DNA from 3 places in the Nocardia sp. CDC519 genome. Region 2 is predicted to be linked to each of the others. Evidence: riboswitches for the same ligand, from Rfam matches in the RefSeq annotation. Region 2 holds a riboswitch; each other region holds the start of a gene.
The links. A riboswitch is a leader RNA that binds a small molecule or an ion and turns the genes downstream of it on or off. The one in region 2 is predicted to bind cobalamin.
Positions count from the first base shown of each region.

Region 1: linked by a shared signal. The riboswitch ahead of metE (5-methyltetrahydropteroyltriglutamate--homocysteine S-methyltransferase) and the one ahead of AC5W7N_RS22720 (FecCD family ABC transporter permease) in region 2 are both predicted to bind cobalamin.
Region 3: linked by a shared signal. The riboswitch ahead of AC5W7N_RS02665 (CbtB domain-containing protein) and the one ahead of AC5W7N_RS22720 (FecCD family ABC transporter permease) in region 2 are both predicted to bind cobalamin.

Region 1 is NZ_CM183377.1:2,138,610-2,141,877, forward strand. Features, by position in the region: gene metE (5-methyltetrahydropteroyltriglutamate--homocysteine S-methyltransferase) at 1-1,637, opposite strand, end outside; cobalamin riboswitch at 1,787-1,970, opposite strand; gene AC5W7N_RS09510 (glycosyltransferase family 2 protein) at 2,120-3,001, shown strand; gene AC5W7N_RS09515 (pyruvate carboxylase) at 3,187-3,268, shown strand, end outside.
Region 2 is NZ_CM183377.1:5,035,202-5,038,469, forward strand. Features, by position in the region: gene AC5W7N_RS22715 (alpha/beta fold hydrolase) at 1-1,094, opposite strand, end outside; cobalamin riboswitch at 1,160-1,286, shown strand; gene AC5W7N_RS22720 (FecCD family ABC transporter permease) at 1,338-2,369, shown strand; gene AC5W7N_RS22725 (ABC transporter ATP-binding protein) at 2,366-3,244, shown strand; gene AC5W7N_RS22730 (ABC transporter substrate-binding protein) at 3,241-3,268, shown strand, end outside.
Region 3 is NZ_CM183377.1:619,561-622,828, reverse strand. Features, by position in the region: gene AC5W7N_RS02680 (SRPBCC family protein) at 1-185, shown strand, start outside; gene AC5W7N_RS02675 (OsmC family peroxiredoxin) at 246-689, shown strand; gene AC5W7N_RS02670 (CbtA family protein) at 844-1,638, opposite strand; gene AC5W7N_RS02665 (CbtB domain-containing protein) at 1,629-1,832, opposite strand; cobalamin riboswitch at 1,864-2,016, opposite strand; gene AC5W7N_RS02660 (antibiotic biosynthesis monooxygenase family protein) at 2,054-2,374, opposite strand; gene AC5W7N_RS02655 (alpha/beta fold hydrolase) at 2,454-3,268, shown strand, end outside.

The DNA.
Region 1 (3,268 bases), 2.9 Mb from region 2:
GATTGCGCGAAGGTGATCCAATCGACCGTCATCGGCGCGGGACGCACCACATCACCGAACAGGATCGGCGGACGGACGCAGCGGGTGCCGTAGGACTGCACCCAACCCAGCTCTGTCGCCGCGAATCCGTCGAGCTGCTCGGCGAAATACTGCACCATGTCATTGCGTTCCGGCTCGCCGTGCACCAGCACATCGAGCTCCAGCTTCTCCTGCAGGGCGATGACGTCGGCGATCTCGTCGCGCATCCGCTGCTCGTAAGCGGCGCGGTCGATCTCGCCCGAACGCACCGCGGCGCGGGCCGACCGGATCGCCGAAGTCTGCGGATACGAGCCGATGGTGGTGGTGGGCAGCAGCGGCAGCTCGAGCCGTTCGCGTTGCAGCTGCCTGCGCTGTTCGGCCGGCGCACGCCGCACCGCGTCGGGACCGAGGGCCGCCAGCCTGGCCCGCACCTGGCCGTTGCTGATCCGTGGATCGGCCGCACGGCTCGCCGAAGCCGCGCGCGCAGCGGACAATTCATCGGCGATCGTCGCGGTGCCCGCGCTCAGGCCGGTGGCCAGCACCCGCACCTCGCCGACCTTTTCCGCACCGAAGGCCAGCCACGAACGCAACGCGTCGTCGAGCCCGGTCTCGACCGCCAGCGAGTACGGCACATGCAGCAGCGAGCACGAGGTCGATACCGCCACCGACTTCGCGCAGCCGAGCAGTGTGCCGAGGGTGCTCAGTGCGGCATCGAGGTCGGTGCGCCACACATTGCGTCCGTCGACCACACCGGCCACCAGCAGCGTGTTCGCCAGTGCGGGCACCGCCGCCACCTCGCCCACTTCGGTGCCGGAGACCAGATCGACCGCGAGGCCTTCGACGTCGGTGCCCGCCAGTGCCGCGAGCGCGGGGCCCGGGGTGCCGAAGTAGGTGGCCACCAGCATCGCCGGGCGATCACCGGACGCGGTGAGCTCGGTGTAGACCCGCCGAACCACGGCCAGCTCGTCCTCGGTCAGATCGGTGACCAGCACCGGTTCATCGATCTGCACCCAGTGCGCGCCCGCCCCGGCCAGCAGGCTCAGCAGTTCGCGATACAGCGGCACCAGCTCGTCGATGCGCTCCAGTGCGGCCGCCCCGGCCGTCTTGGCCAGCTTCAAGAAGGTGACCGGTCCGATGATGACCGGCCGCGCGGGCACGCCGAGCTCGATCGCCTCGCGCAGCTGGTCGAGCACGGTCTCCGGATGCAGGGTGAACGCGGTCTGCGGTCCGAGCTCCGGAACAAGGTAGTGATAGTTCGTGTCGAACCACTTCGTCATCTCCAGTGGTTCGACCGCGTCGGTACCGCGCGCGGCGGCGAAATAGCGGTCCAGCGGGTCCTCGATACCGGCCACGCGCGGCGGTAGCGCGCCGAGCAGCACGGCGGTGTCGAGCATCTGGTCGTAATAGGAGAAGGTGCCGACCGGGATCGAATCCATTCCGGCATCGAGTAATTCGGTGTACTGGGCACGACGCAGCTCGCGAGCCACCTCGTGCAGTCGAGCAGCGTCGATGCGCCCGGCCCAATAGGACTCGGTGGCGCGCTTGAGTTCCCGGCGTGGCCCCACCCGAGGAAGCCCGAGAACCGTTGCGGTGAACGGGTTGTGCGTAAGAACAGTCACGGTGTTTCTCCAGTGCTGAGTTGCGGCGGGCGATCGCCGATTCGGGTACGCACGGCACCGATGAGCCCCGGACGACCCGGCAGACGGGTCGGGTATTGGCAACACAGGTGGCGAGCGCCCGGTCCACGAGGCGATGGCCGCCGGATACGGCGTATCCGGCACAACGGGCAGGTCTTCGGACTCGCGGGCACCGGCCGATTCGGCCGACCTACTGGCCGTCGCTTCCCAGGCGGTGTGCCCAGTGCTGATGACGGCGGTCGTTCCCACTCACCGCTGCGGGACAGTCCCGGATTTCCACCGGGTTCCCTCTCACCCGCCAGGGGCGGGCTTCGACGCCGGGGCGGACGTTCGGGGCTCCTTGTCGTCCGGCCGGCGAACCAGCTGCGGTGCCCACGATAGTCGGGGCAGCGCTCCGGTGGTGAGCCGCCCATCCCTGACTTAACCTAAACACCTGTCTTTCACAACGGCGAGGAGGAGGAGCCGTGCAGGCACCGAAACCACCGATGACCTCGGTCGTCATTCCCGCGCACATCGCCGGCGATACCGATCGCGGGCATCTCGACGAGCAGCTCGCGGCACTCGCCGAACAGGACTACGACGGCGAGTTCGAGGTCGTCGTCGCGGACAATCGCAGCGCACCCGGCCTCGAAGCTCATCTGGCCGGGCACCCGCTGCGGGAACGGCTGCACCTGCGCTGGGTCGCCGCGTCGGAGAGGGCCGGCGCGGCGTACGCCCGCAATGTCGGCGCCGAGCACGCCACCGGTGACGTGCTGCTGTTCTGCGATCACGACGACCGCGTGCAGCCGGACTGGATGCGTCGCATGCTCGCGTTCCTCGACGAAGGCTACGACCTGATCAGCTGTGCGGTCGAAGGCCGCTCGCTCAATGCCGACAACCGGCGGGGCATCGCCGAGGTGCCCGAACCGGATCGATTCCAGCCGCCCGGAGTGTTCGCCCCGGTGATCGTCGGCTGCGCGATGGCGTGCCGAGCGAACGTGTATCGCAAACTCGGCGGGATCGACGTCACCTATGCAGCCAATGAGGATCTCGCCTTCGGCTGGCATGCGCACCGGGAAGGTTTCCGTACCGGGTTCCTGCCCCAGGCCTTGGTCGCCTATCGCTATCGCCGTGGGTTCCGGCCGGGCTATCGCCAGGGACGTGCGCGCGGTATCGGCCTGGCCCGGCTGAATGCCGAATTCCCCGGTAACGGTCTGCCGGAGATCCATCTGCCGGAGGTGCTGATCCGCCTGCTCCGGCTCGCGTTCTCGCGTGGGCTGACCGGCGAAGAGCGTGGTCTGCTGATCGGCGTCGGGGTGGGCCAGCTACGTGGTGGCCTGCGGTACCGCACTCTGCACTGGTGGTGACCGGCCAGTAGGTAACTCACCAGTAGCTATGACCCGGCGTTCATCGCACGTTCCGCCGGGCGGTGCGGTGAGATATGACGGCCGGGTGAACGCAACTTCGCAACCATGCAAGGACCGGTTGTGAAGATTGCTGCGAAGGGGACTTCCCTGTCGGCCCACGGTGCGAGGGCGGGTACCTTAGGTCAATGTTCTCGAAAGTCTTGGTTGCCAACCGCGGCGAAATCGCCATCCGCGCCTTCCGTGCGGCCTATGAACTCGGCATCGGGA
Region 2 (3,268 bases):
ACCTGCTGGGCGAGCACGGTGTTGTACTCGTGCGGGCGCTGCCGTGGATTGGCGTGGCCGGTGCCGTGCGGCAGCACCACCAGCAGCGCGCCGTCCACGCCGCCGACCTCGTCGATGAGCACCTGATGGGTGCGTTCGACGTCGACCACGTCGTCACGGTGGGCGTCGTGCGGGCGGATGAACACGATCGCCGGACGCGGCTTGCCGTCGGCGGGCTCGGACAGCGCGCGCAGGTTGTCGGCCGAACCACCGGCCACGATGGCCAGGAATTGGGATTCGATCAGGCCGTTGCTGGCGGCGTCGGGGTTGAAGATCTTGTCGCGCAGCACTTCGGCCACCACGTCACCCAACTCGGCGACGCGGATACCGGGGACGCCCTCGCGGTCGACGAAACGTTCCCGGCGCGCATAGGTTTCGACGGTCAGGCGCAGCGTGCGGCTCTCCCTGGCACCGGGCAGCCAGCCCATCCAGCGCACCATGTCCTGGCCGCGGCCGCGTTTGTCGGGTCGTACCGCGTCGAGGTCGAGCGGGGTGCAGTCGAGCAGCACCGCGACCAGGCGCAGCTCGCTGCCGGTGTGGATGTGCTGGCCCACCTCGAGCGCGATCACCCCACCCATGCTGTGGCCGGTGAGCACGATATTGCGGATCCCGGACATCACCGCGGCCCGGATGATCAGATCGGCGATCACCTTGGTGTCGATACCGCGATTGTCGTAGCGGATCGCCCACACCACGCCCATCGTGGCCAGTGCGGGCAGCGCCTCGGCGGTGTCGGAGGCGTTGAGACCGCCCAGACCGACCATGTCGACGACGGCGGTATCCCAGTCCCCCGGATCGGCGGGCGCGGAGATCGGCAGCAGCGACGGCTCGGTGCCCGCCAGCCGCGCCCGCTCCGGCGCGACATCGTGTACCCAGTACTGGACCATGCCGATCAGCACGATCAGCACCAGCGCACCGACCCGCGACAACACCAACCGGGTGCGGCGCAACGTCGTCCAGTTGTGCCCGAGCCGGGTCTCGGCCAATCGGGCCCGCCGTCGCGCGTCGTCCCAGTCGGTGACAGTGGACGGGTGTGGATCGTCCAGCGGCGACATATTTTCACTGTAGGCACGGCGCGCGAACCTCTGCCATCGCCGCGACCCGGCGCCACGGCGAACCGGACCGATCGGTAGAGTTCGGCCTCACCCTCGGTGGGTGCGGGAATCCGGTGCAAATCCGGGACGGTCGCGCCACTGTGAGCGCCCACTGCGGGCGCGAGTCAGACCTCCCCCACCGGACGAACTCTGGAGAGGCCGCGACTTGCCTGTGGAGCGCTGTTCATCGATGGTGCGTGCGCGATGACTCGTGTCAGCACCGCTGTCGTCGTCCCGTTGCTGCTGGCCGCGCTGGCCGCGGTCATGGTGCTGGCCACCGGATTCGGCGCGGAATCGCTTCCGGTATCGGGCGTGGTCGAGGTCCTGACCCACCGCCTGAGAGGCCGGATTCCGCCGGATCCCGGCCTGGACACCATCGTCTGGCAGTTGCGGGTGCCGCGCACCGTGCTGGCCGCGATCGTCGGTGCCGGGCTGGCGCTGGCCGGTGCGGCCATGCAGACGCTGGTACGCAACCCCTTGGCCGACCCGTTTCTGCTCGGCGTGTCCTCCGGCGCCGGGGTCGGTGCCGCGGCGGTGATCACCTCGGGTGTGTTCGCGGGGGCGGGGATCTGGGCATTGTCCGGTGGCGCGCTGATGGGCGCGTTCGCGGCGGCGGCGCTGGTGTTCATGATCGCGGTGACCCAGGGCGGGCTGACCCCGCTGCGGCTGGTGTTGACCGGCACCGTGCTGGCCTCGGCATTCTCGGCGCTCACCAGCTATCTGATCTTTCGCAGCACCGATCCGGCGGCCGCGCAGTCGGTGCTGTTCTGGCTGCTGGGCAGCCTGGCGGGGGCGGACTGGACCAAGATCGCGGTGCCGCTGGCGGTGGTCGCGGCCTCCGCGGTGGCGCTGATCGCGGCGTCGGGCTGGCTGGACGCGCTGCATCTGGGCGCCGATTCCGCCGGTTCCCTCGGGGTTCCGGTGCGTGAGCTGCGGATCGCGCTGTTCGTGCTGCTCGCGGTGCTGGTGGGTGTGCTGGTGGCGGTGTCGGGCGGGATCGGCTTCGTCGGCCTGGTGGTGCCGCACGCGGCGCGCCTGGTGGTCGGGCCACGCCATCGCACGCTGCTGCCCGCCTGCGCGCTGCTGGGCGCGCTGTTCCTGGTGATCGCCGATGCCGCGACCCGAGTCCTGGTGCGCCCCACCGAGATACCGGTCGGGGTGTTGACCGGGCTGATCGGCGCGCCGGCGTTCCTGATCCTGATGGGCCGGCGTCATTACCGGTTCGGTGCGTCGTGAGCAGCGCGTTCACCGCGGCCGAGGCCGGCGACCGGAGCGGCGGCGAGACCGCTGGACGGCCGCAGCCTTCGATGACCGCGAGCGCCCCCACCGGCGGGGCGGTCGTCGCCGTGCACGATCTGGCCTGCGGGGCCGGGCGGCGCGAGGTCCTGACCGGCGTCGGCTTCGAGGTCCGTGCCGGCGAGATGATCGGCATCGTCGGGCCGAACGGCGCGGGCAAGACCACGCTGCTGCGCACGCTCGCCGGGCTCACGAAGCCGCGGCGTGGGCGGGTGCTGGTGGGCCCGGACGACCTGCACGCCCTCTCGCCCCGCCGCCGCGCGCGCACTGTCGCCCTGGTGGCGCAGGACGAACGCCCGCCCGATGATCTGCTGGCCTGCGAGGTGGTCGCGCTCGGCCTGACGCCGTATCTGCCGCCGTGGGGTGCGGGTTCGGCGCGCGAACGCACGGTCGTCGACGACGCGCTGGCCGCGGTCGATCTCGCGGGATTCGGCGACCGCCCGGTGCATCGGCTCTCCGGTGGCGAACGTCAGCGTGTGTTGCTGGCGCGCGCACTCGTGCAGGACACTCCGGTGCTGCTGCTGGACGAGCCGACCAATCATCTCGACATCACCCACCGGCTCGAGCTGCTCGCCCACGCCAGGCGCCTGGGCCGCACCGTGATCGCCGCGCTGCACGACCTGGCGCTGGCCGATCGCTACTGCGACCGGGTGCTGGTGGTGCACGAGGGGCGCGCCCAGCCGCTGGAGCCACCCGAGATCGCGCTGCACGCCGACGTCATCGACGCCGTGTTCGGGGTGCGGGCCACCCGCGTGCCGCATCCCGAGACGGGCGAGAACCATCTGTTGATCACTCCGCGAGAGGCGGCGCCATGAAACACCCGATCCGAATGCTCTGCG
Region 3 (3,268 bases), 2.2 Mb from region 2:
CCGGCGCGGGCGGCACCGAGGGTGCGGAGACCGTGGTCCGGGTGGAATTCGTGAAACAGCCACGCGGCATTCGAATCAAGCTGCGGCACAGCGGGTTCCCGAACCAGGAAGCCTGCGATCGGCATCGCGCCGCGTGGCCCGCCGTCCTCGAGCAGCTGGACAAACGAACTTCCGCCGCGGTCTGAGCGGTGCGGGTAGGTTCGAGCGGAGAACCTACCGACAAACCGATCGTGGAAAGGACTGTGATGCCCACACGTACCGCGCGCACCGCATGGACCGGCGGCCTGCAGGACGGCACTGGACAGGTCGAGCTGGCCAGCTCGGGCGCAGGCAAGTACGACGTGTCGTTCCCGAAGCGGGCCGCCGACAACGCCGAGGGCACCACAAGCCCGGAGGAACTGATCGCGGCCGCGCATTCGTCCTGCTACGCGATGGCGTTGTCGGCCGAGATCGGCAATGCCGGCGCCACCCCGCGCAGCCTCGACGTCACCGCCGACGTCACCCTCGGGCCGGATCCGGCGGGCGGCTTCCGCATCAGCGGAGTCAAGATCACCGTCCGCGGCCGCGTCGACGGTCTCGACGAGGCCGGCTTCCGCACCGCCGCCGAAGCCGCCAAGGCCGGTTGCCCGGTCAGCAAGGCCCTCGCCGGGGTCGACAACATCACCCTGGACGCCGCACTGGAGTCGTGAGTCGGCACCGCCCGGGTCCATTCCGCAACGGAAAGCCCGGGCGGCCATCGGCGCGAAGGCCGCACCGCCCGAATCGGGAAGCCCGGAACCTCCGGCGAAAAGGCAGTGCCGGTCACGGATACCGACACTGCCCTGTGTGCTTCTCGATGCGGGATCAGCCCGCGGCGGTAGCCGCCTCTCGCACCGGGGCATCGGTGCGGCCGGCGAACTCGGTGAGCATGGCGTAGCCGAGGCCGAGGCAGGCCCACAGCGTCGTCGAGACCGCGAGTGAGGAGATCCGGAACTCCCACAGCAGGCTCGCCGGGAAGTCGGCGCCCACCTCGTTCACGCCCGGCAGAACGATGTAGCCGATGGTGGTGAGCAGCACGAAGGCGGCCACACCCGCGGTGAGCCGGAGGGTATCCGGGCGGCCGGCCAGCAGCTTCCAGACGTATACGCCCGCCCCGACGGCGGCCAGGCCGAGCAGCACCGCCGCCAGCCACAGCAGCGTCCGGTCGTTGATCGTCTCCGGATCGCCGACCGCAGGCGGGTTGGCCGGGTACTTGAAGAACGGCACGGCGATGATCGCGGCCCAGCCGCCGATGCCGAGCCCGAGGGCCAGCTTCGGCCCCGACAGCGCGGTGTAGCGCCGCGCGACGTGGGCGACGGCACCGAAGATCGCACCGAACGCCATCCCGGCCAGCCCGAGCGCGAGGAACTGGCCCGCCTTCTGGCCGCTACGGCTGACCAGCGGTTCTTCCTCGTCGCCATGGGAGTGACCGGCGGAGGGCTGTTCGCCGTGCGAATGTCCGCCGGATTCGGCGGCCGCGCCGGCTTCCTCGATGGCGATGGCCGCCTCCACCTTGGGCTCGCCGACGAAATAGCCGACGGTGCCCGCCAGCAGGCCGGCGATCAGGCCGGCCAGCAGACCACGAAGCAAGAGGGTGCGCAGAGTTCCGATCAGTGGCACGGAAGACCCAGCAGGTGGCGTCCGTCGTGCATCAGCTCATGCATGAACATCCCGCTGCGCGAGATGGCGCCCTGATCGAATCCGACCAGGTAGAGGGTGAGCAGAGCGAGCAGAACGACACCGACCGTGATGAGCACGGTGGCCAGGGAATCGGTGACCCGGGCGGATACGCCAGGGGTGTGCACGAAGGCCATTGCAGTCCTCCTTGGGATAAACGCGTCCCGTCGAAGTGGTCGCGAAGGTGCCGGTGTCTGGCTTTCCGGCACCGAACCCGGTGGCTGGAACACAGTGGCGCGACCGCTCCGGATTTGCACCGGATTCCCGCGTCACCTACGCGTTTGTCCCTCGAACTGTGACACCCCGCGGCGGCCGTCGTCAATATCGGATGGCGACGGCTGCCGTGGCGAATGGGGCGTCAGCTCGCGGAGGCGGCCTTGCCCGCGACGTCGAGCACGACCTCGAATTCGAGCAGCGAGGCACCGGTGGCGACCGGCTTCTGCTGCTGGCCCGCATGCGCCTCGCGGGCCGGGCCGTCGCGCCAGGCGGCGAAGGATTCTTCCGAATCCCATTGCGTCACCACGAAGTACCGGTTCTCGCCCGCGGTCGGACGCAGCAGCTGGAAACCGAGGAAGCCGGGCGAGTTCTCCACCGCGTGTGCCCGGTGGGCGAACCGCTTCTCCAGCTCGGGGCCCGCGCCCTCGGGAACCTCGATCGCATTGATCTTCACAACAGACATGCCACGATTGTGCCCCCTTGCCCCGCGACCGCGGCCGGGTGCGACCGGTATCACCGATGGGTGCGGCACAATCGCGGACGTGTTGTACGACGAAGGCGGGACGGGCACGCCGCTGCTGCTGTTGCACGGCCTGATGGGCAGCGCCCGCACCTGGCGCGATCACCTGGACTGGCTGCGCGGCTTCGGCCACGTCTACACCTTCGATGCCGCCGGGCACGGCAGGCCGGCCCCCGCCGAACTGAGCACCGAGGCGTTCGTCGCCGATCTGGCCGCCGCGACCGCGCCCATCGCCGAGCCGATGGTGGTGATCGGGCACTCGATGGGCGGGCTGCACGCCTGGATGTTCGCCGCGCAGTTCCCCGAACGGGTGAAAGCGCTGGTGGTCGAGGATATGGCCCCGGATTTCACCGGCCGAACGGCCGCGCACTGGGCGGCCATGATCGAGGCCTGGCCGCAGCCGTTCCCGGACGAGCGGGCGGTGCTCGACTTCTTCGGCCCCGTCGCCGGACGCTACTTCCTCGCCTCCTTCGACCACGGCCCCGACGGCTACCGGCTGCACGGTTCGGTCTCCACCTTCCGCGACATCTCCGAGGAATGGGGCACGCGCGATTTCTGGGCCCAGTGGCGCACGATCCGCGTGCCCGCCCTGCTGATCGAGGGCGAACACACCATCACCCCGCCCGGCCAGATGCGCGCCATGGCGGAGGTCCATCCGGGGGCCGAATACGTGCTGGTCCCCGACGCGGGCCACCTGGTGCACGACGATCAGCCCGAGCGTTATCGGGCGGAGGTGACCCGGTTCCTCGGCGGGGTGCTCGGGACCGAGGAATCGAACGGTGCCGTCGACTGCTCCGCGAGGACTCGGACTGCCGAGAATGGTCGCGTCGACGATGC